DNA from 2 places in the Jilunia laotingensis genome. Region 1 is predicted to be linked to the other one. Evidence: riboswitches for the same ligand, from Rfam matches in the RefSeq annotation. Region 1 holds a riboswitch; the other holds the start of a gene.

What was found. A riboswitch is a leader RNA that binds a small molecule or an ion and turns the genes downstream of it on or off. The one in region 1 is predicted to bind cobalamin.
Region 2: it holds a riboswitch for cobalamin, as region 1 does, so the genes downstream of both, H8744_RS12110 (TonB-dependent receptor plug domain-containing protein) here and H8744_RS14145 (TonB-dependent receptor plug domain-containing protein) in region 1, are expected to answer to the same signal.

The regions. Positions count from the first base shown of each region.
Region 1 covers NZ_JACRTF010000001.1:3,663,315-3,667,227, forward strand. The annotation lists gene H8744_RS14145 (TonB-dependent receptor plug domain-containing protein) at 1-1,920, opposite strand, end outside; cobalamin riboswitch at 2,051-2,247, opposite strand; gene H8744_RS14150 (cobyrinic acid a,c-diamide synthase CobB) at 2,389-3,711, shown strand; gene H8744_RS14155 (cob(I)yrinic acid a,c-diamide adenosyltransferase) at 3,744-3,913, shown strand, end outside.
Region 2 covers NZ_JACRTF010000001.1:3,181,445-3,185,357, reverse strand. The annotation lists gene H8744_RS12115 (DUF5106 domain-containing protein) at 1-654, opposite strand, end outside; partial or broken gene H8744_RS18900 (DUF4160 domain-containing protein) at 812-1,071, shown strand; cobalamin riboswitch at 1,170-1,370, shown strand; gene H8744_RS12110 (TonB-dependent receptor plug domain-containing protein) at 1,540-3,588, shown strand; gene H8744_RS12105 (YncE family protein) at 3,604-3,913, shown strand, end outside.

The sequences.
Region 1 (3,913 bases):
TTTCCATTTTTTAGTGTTCAGTACGGAATGTGATGTGTTGATGCGCCAGGTTTGATAGCCGTCACCATTTCCGTCGGTCAGATAATAACGGGTTGATTGATACTTTCCGTAAATGCTTACATCCAGTTGGTAGAGTTTCCAACCGTGCCCCCAGTTGGCTTTCCAAGTAGCGTTGTGCTTGGATGAACCGTTTATGGGAACATATTTCATGTAATTGGCATCACTGGGATCGCCTGCGTACTGCGCTTGTGCATCTACATAGCTGTAGCTTCCGCTGACGGTCAGTGACGGCAGTATTTGATAGCTTAAATCGACATCTGCCCCGAAGGAACGTGCCTTTGCCAGATTTTTATACTGTTTGGCTTCCTGCACTTCTAGGAATTTATCTTCGGCAGGTATGGGGATAGGGGTCAATTCGATCATATCCTTTATCCGGTTGTAATATCCGGTCACGCTCATCCGGAATTTCGGAAGATTGTATTCCACACTTACGGCACCATAGTTGGATGTCTGTGGTTTCAGGTCTTTGTTGCCATAATATGATTTGAGTTTATTCATCATATTTCCCACATAATTGTAGTACAGTTCTTTCAGGGTAGGAGCCTTGAAGCCGTAGGAGTAAGTGCCTCGCAGATTGAAGTCCCCCAATTTGTATAAAGCGGATACTTTGGGAGTCAGCTTGGCACCGAACTCTTTGTGATAAACGGCACGTACACCAGCGGTGACGTTGAAGCGTTCGGTAAAGTCCCATTCGTCTTGCGCGTATACGGAACTGGTAAAGACGCTGGCATCTTCCGATTCGATACGGTGGGGGGCTTTCAGGAAATCATGTTTGTGTTCCAAACCTACGCTCAGGATATTTTTCTCCGTCAGATAGAACACTCCTTTCACGAGTGCCAGTACCTGTTGCTGCTGAGTTTGCAAAATGCGATCACCCGGGTAGTGGGTGATTCGCCTTCCTGTTTCCTTGTCGAAATCATCGGTGATCTCACGGGCGGTATAATCGTAATAATATTGATAACGGTCGTATGAAACCTCAGCGCTCAGGTAATTGTATCCTGAAAGATTGTAACGGGCGTTGGCTCCATAGCTTTGATTGCGGTAAAAGTAGTCGTTCAATGCATATTTGTAGGCTCCTCTCAAGCGGTACATATTCTTTTGATAATAGGAGGCATCAGCTCCTAATGTCAGTTTCTTGTTCACCTTGTAAGTCAACTCCTCACGCAGATTGAAATTGGTGTTCCGGTTTACGGTTCGGGTGACGGTTCCTTCGCGGAGTTCATAATGGTAATACTCGAGGTCTGTATTGCGCCAACCGTCCGTATGTTTTACGCTGAAACTAGTGTTTGAATTCCACTTCTTATTTTTAAATCCGATCTGATTGTATTGGTTGACATCTCCGTAACTTCCTATGCGCGTGTTGTTGGATGCGCTGAATTTGTCTTTGTTCTTTTTGGTAATGATGTTGATGACTCCGGCTATGGCATCCGATCCGTAGAGCGAGGAGGCGGCACCTTTCACTATTTCGATCCGTTCGATATTGGCTACATTGATGAGGTTCAGATCGTTTTGCCCGCCATTGTCACCATTGATGCGGCGTCCGTTGATGAGGATAAGGATGTAGTCGTTGTTGAGTCCGTTCAGCTGGATGTTGCTTCCCATATCATTGCTGTTGAAACTGAGGGAAGCGCAAAGCCCGCCCAACAGATCATCAATGCTTCGTCCCTGGTAGTTGTCGAGTGCTTTGCCCGTAATGACTTCGGTCTGTACGGGAGCGTCTTTAAGGTAATGTTCGGTTCCAGTACCTGTTACAACCACTTCACCAAGTGAAACGGACAGTTCTTTGTCTTTATTAAGTATGCTTTGCGCACAAAGCGATTCTGTTCCCATCAATAAGAGAACGGGTAATAGATATTTCATCGGATGCTTCATTTTATTCATATACTAAAATGAAACAGAGAAAATCCCTCAAGAGGAGAGGCCACAGAAAATTTGCGGATACAAAGCGCAATTTGGTATGGACACAACTTCTGTTCCTGGAAGTCCCGTGTTTCGGTTTAATGACTTAGCAGGTCTTCTGGCTCTCCTCTGATTGGAAACCTTCCCGTCTCATTTACTGAAACAGTGGCATTGATCATCCAATCAACTTCATGAGGATTACAGCTGCAGGTACAGCTCCGGTTTCGCACCGGATTCCCTTTCACCGAACTATGTGATAGTCCGGTTACTAAATCCGGGACAAAGGTAGGAAGAATAATGAGAAATACAACAGAAGTTAATAATAAATTATTTTAGTTTTGATGGGAAGGGGTGTTTTGAATTAAGAAAGATAAAGATACCGAATATTCCCAAAGGATGTATATCTTTGTCCTGACTAAACACTACCCAATGCAGAATAGAGTTATACCCCAGTTTTTGATTGCCGCACCGACTTCGGGTTGCGGTAAGACTACGGTTGCCCGTGGAATTATGGCAGTCTTGGCACAAAGAGGCATGAAGGTGCAGCCCTTCAAGTGCGGTCCCGATTACATCGATACGAAATTTCACACCTCTGTTTGTAACGGTCGGGCATCGGTTAATCTGGATACATTTATGGCATCAGGAAGTCATGTGCGCGAGCTGTATGCACACTATGGTTCCGATGCGGATGTCTGTGTCTTGGAAGGGATGATGGGGATGTTCGATGGTTATGACCGTTCGCGTGGATCGAGTGCTGAGATAGCGGGACTGTTGGATTTGCCCGTTATATTGGTGGTAGATGCTCGTTCTTCCGCCTATTCTGTTGCAGCACTGATCAATGGTTATGATACGTTCGATCCGAGGGTGCATCTGGCGGGAGTTCTATTTAATAAGGTGGGTTCTGCAAGCCATGCCGCAATACTTCGGGAAGCGTGTGCGGATACCGGAGTAGAGTGCTTCGGTTGTATCCCTAAGGATGATAGCTTGGATGTCAATGAAAGGTATTTGGGATTGGATGTCAGGGAGGACAAACTCGAATCTAAAGATAAGCTGCATCTGGAAACCATTATCCGTGAAAACATAGATTTCGACGCATTGTTGCAGAAGTGTACCTGCCCGTTCACTCCTTGGAATGGGAATGATGGGAAGATCGCTTTTCAAGAGAGTACGAACTGGAATATTGTGGTAGCCCGTAACAAAGAATCCTTTACTTTTATTTATCAGGAACATTTGGATATATTGCAAGGCATGGGCCGTGTGACTTTTATCGATCCGGAGTCGGATCATGAAATTCCCCAGGAAACCGATCTTTTATATCTGCCGGGGGGATATCCCGAAAAAAACATGGAAGTACTTTGCAAGAATCATGCCCTGTTGAAGTCTGTTGCTGATTATGCGGAGAGCGGTGGAAGGATACTTGGCGAGTGCGGTGGAATGATATATCTTTCGAATACCGTCCGGCAACGCGGTTCGCAGATGCGGATGACGGGTGTATTGCCTATCGATATCGATGCGGAAAATTGTAAACTGAAGTTGGGTTATCGTCAGTTTGAGTACAACGGACAGTTGCTTCGCGGACATGAATTCCATTATACACAGATGGCTCAAACTGCATTATCATCTGTTGTCCAAGTATATAGTGCCAAAGGCAGACCGGTGGATACGCCCATTTTCCGGTATAAGAATGTGATAGCGAGCTATACCCATCTCTATTGGGGTGAGATTGATCTATTAAAACTTTTTGGGGAATAAAACGAATTGAAGTACAATACGAATTGTGAAATATGAAACGAATCTATACACGAACGGGAGACTGCGGATATACGGGAATTCACGGGGGTGAACGGGTAGAAAAAGACGATATACGTATCGAAGCTAATGGGACGCTTGATGAACTGAATGCCATCATCGGTATTGTCCGTTCACTTCTTTCCGCGGAGCATGAATGGCAAAA
Region 2 (3,913 bases), 480 kb from region 1:
GATCGTTTCGGTACAGGCATGACATCCCGGATTATTGATAAACAAAAGTGTATAGTCTGATTTTATTTGATAAAGTGTACTTTGTCTACCTGATGCTACCGTGTAGGTAAAGTCGAGAGCCTTTGTGCCGACACGGTTCTTTTGCGCCAGTTCCAATCTTGCTTTTGGGCGGATTTTTTCAGTTTCATTTAGAATAGGGGAGGTTATCATTGCTTCAAGCACGGGGATATAATATTCCTCATTGCGCATAGGGGAATTGGGGTCGTACAGGTACTTATCTGCCAGATCGGTCATGTAATTGAAAACTTTTCTTTCCGCTCCTGCTTTGTTGATGGCGGCTTTAATGGCTTCTTGGGCTGTAGTCAATGTTACATGGTTCAAAAGGTCACAATAATCCGCCCATGCTTGTTCTATAATTTCGGGATGATGAATATAATTGGTATCGGCAAAATTCGTATTGTCCCAATAATGTTTGACTATAAAGTCCGCCCGTTGCTCTGGTGTTGTTAGCATTACGGGGATGGTGGGCAAGGTAAATGTTGTAATTGTATCTTGTTGTGTATTGTCTGCAGGAACGGAAGCATTTCCGCTTTTGCATGAACACAAACATAGCACCAAAATTGTTCTCAAGAGGTATTCTATATGCTTCATCATTCTAATCAATGTGTTTTCTATATCCTACAAAAATACATGATTATTTTCTTAAAGCAATAGAATTGATTTCTAAAATACGCATTTATTTTATACTTTTTAATTTGTCCAAATGAAACTAATTAGTCACATTTGTGTCTGAATTAAAAGAATAGTTGTTATGCCTGAAATTTGTAGATTCTTTGGCATCATAATAAGCCTTTATTGGAAAGACCATAACCCGCCACATATTCATTTTACTTATGGCGATTATGAATATTCTATTAGTGTGTTAGATAGAATAGTAGACGGGCAAGTACCTGCAAAAGTAATAGCTAAAGTAAATGAATGATTGATTTACATGAACCTGAGATTCTTACTTTATGGGAAAAAGCCCAACGCAGTGAGAAAATAGATAACAGGCATTGGGCATTAAATTGAAAACCGAATATTGATGCCACCATAGACCATGCTTGAATATTGATTCTCTTTATTGATAAAATATCTACTATCATTGACCATTATCTAAATATTCTTTCTATCTTTGCCTTCGCATTGGTTCGCAAACTCCTTTCACAGAGAATGCGATTAAAAGGGAATCAGGTGCGAATCCTGAACAGTCCCGCTGCTGTAAGTTCTATCTATGTTATGGACAACTAACTCAATTTGCCACTGGGAAAACCGGGAAGGCAGTTCGTAACAGGAACAAGTCAGAAGACCTACCATGCAAATCCAATTTCATTGCTTTCGTGGAAAAAGCGTTGAGTCTAATGAGCCGGATAATTCTATCCATCATTTCATTCACCACTCTGATTCAGAGAAAGTATGATTAAAATAAACTCTGCCAAGTTTATTATCGTGTCCGGTCGAAGTGATTTCGCCCGGACATTTTAATGCAAAACGAATTGAATGAACAGATTGAAACTGAATTTTAAATATAGACTCTTGGGAGTCATCTTATACTGTTACTATTGTACTCCCACACTTTTTGCACAACAGCAAAAAGTGGATACCACACATATTTACACCATTCCGGAAGTGATAGTCGCTGACCGCTACCAGACACAAGAGGTACGTTCGGCAGCCCCCATACAGATTTTCTCTAAAGATGAATTGAAAAACCTGAATGTCTTGCAAGTATCCGATGCAGTGAAACACTTTGCCGGTGTGACGGTAAAAGATTATGGGGGTATAGGCGGATTGAAAACAGTATCACTTCGAAGCCTAGGGGCTGAGCATACCGCTGTCGGCTATGATGGTATCACACTGACTGATTGCCAAACCGGTCAGATTGATATCGGACGCTTTTCATTAGACAATGTGGACAGGCTTTCTTTAAGTAACGGACAGAGTGATAACATATTCCAACCAGCAAGATTCTTCGCATCGGCAGGTTTGCTGAATATACAAACTTTGACACCCCGCTTTAAGAATACTAAAAAGACCAATATTCATGCCTCGTTCAAAACAGGCTCTTGGGGATTGGTGAACCCATCGTTACTGATAGAACAACAACTGAACAGCAAATGGGCATTGTCCGCCAACGGAGAATGGATGTCGGCAGATGGACATTACCCTTTCACACTGCATTACGGTGATAAAGGTGATCTCACCTCCCGTGAAAAAAGAAAGAATACCCAGGTAGAAAACTTACGCGCTGAAATCGGACTGTTCGGAAACTTCTCCGACAAAGAACAATGGAGGGTAAAGGCATATTATTACCAATCTTCGCGAGGATTGCCCAACGCAACGACCTTTTATTATGATTTTGCCGCCCAGCATTTATGGGATAAAAACACCTTTATCCAGAGCCAATATAAAAAGGAATTCAACCGTAAGTGGGCATTCCAGACTTCAGCAAAATGGAACTGGAACTATCAACGATACCTCGATCCGTCTTACAAGAACTCTGAAAAGAAACAGGACAATAGTTACTATCAGCAAGAATATTATTTGTCAGCTTCCGTTCTGTATCGTTTTCTGGACAATCTCTCCTTCTCCCTATCCACGGACGGAAGTATCAATACCCTTAATGCGAACTTACCCGACTTTGCCTACCCCACCCGTTATTCATGGCTAACCGTACTGGCCGGTAAATATGTAAACGAATGGGTGACCCTATCCGCTTCTGCATTGGCAACAATGATAAATGAAAAAACAAAAGAAGGAGAAAGCGGGAAGAATCATCATAAACTAAGTCCTTATGTCAGTGCCTCTTTTAAACCGTTCAACGAAGAAGAATTCAGAATACGTTTTTTCTACAAAAGCATTTTCCGCCTTCCGAATTTCAACGATTTATACTACGGAAAGATAGGAACAGTAACCCTTCGCCCCGAAAATACGAGGCAATACAACCTGGGACTTACTTATAGTAAAGCGATCAATGAATTTTTACCCTATTTATCTGCTACGGTAGATGCTTATTATAATAAGGTAACAGATAAGATCATTGCCACTCCGACAAAAGATATTTTCGTATGGACAATGACAAACCTCGGCAAAGCGGAAATCAAAGGAATCGACGTGACCGGAACTATTACAATGCAGCCTCTGGAGAAGCTACGGATCAATCTCTCCGGAAATTATACCTACCAGCATGCATTGGACAAGACCGATCCCAACAATGAACCGGAGAAAGCAACTTACGGTCACCAGATAGCCTATACGCCTCGTGTGTCCGGTTCGGGACAAGCGGGTATCGAAACACCTTGGATTAACCTCTCCTATTCATTCCTTTTTTCCGGAAAACGGTATACGCAAGGAGAAAATATCAGCCAGAATCGACTGAGCGGATACAGCGATCACAGTATTTCGGCAAGCCGGGAGTTCAAAATAAGGAATATACATACATCACTCCATGTGGAAGTCCTCAACTTATTGAACAAGAATTATGAAATTATCAAATTCTTCCCCATGCCGGGACGTTCGGTACGAGCCACTTTAAAAGTAACTTATTAAAACCCAATCATTATGATGAACTATAAATATCTGATAGGATTATTATTCGCCCTACTCTTTTTTGCCTGTGATGACTTGACAGACAAAGAGAATAATAGAGAAGAAGGCGGAGGGGGTAACGGAACAGTTACCGAAACAGGAACAGCCGGGATCTATGTGCTGAGTGAAGGATTATTCAACCTGAACAACAGTACACTGGCCTATCATTCATTCAAAAGCGGGAAAACGAACATTGACTATTTCCGCAGTCTCAATCGACGCGGACTGGGTGATACTGCCAACGACATGGCTATCTATGGCAATAAGCTCTACATCGTTGTAAATG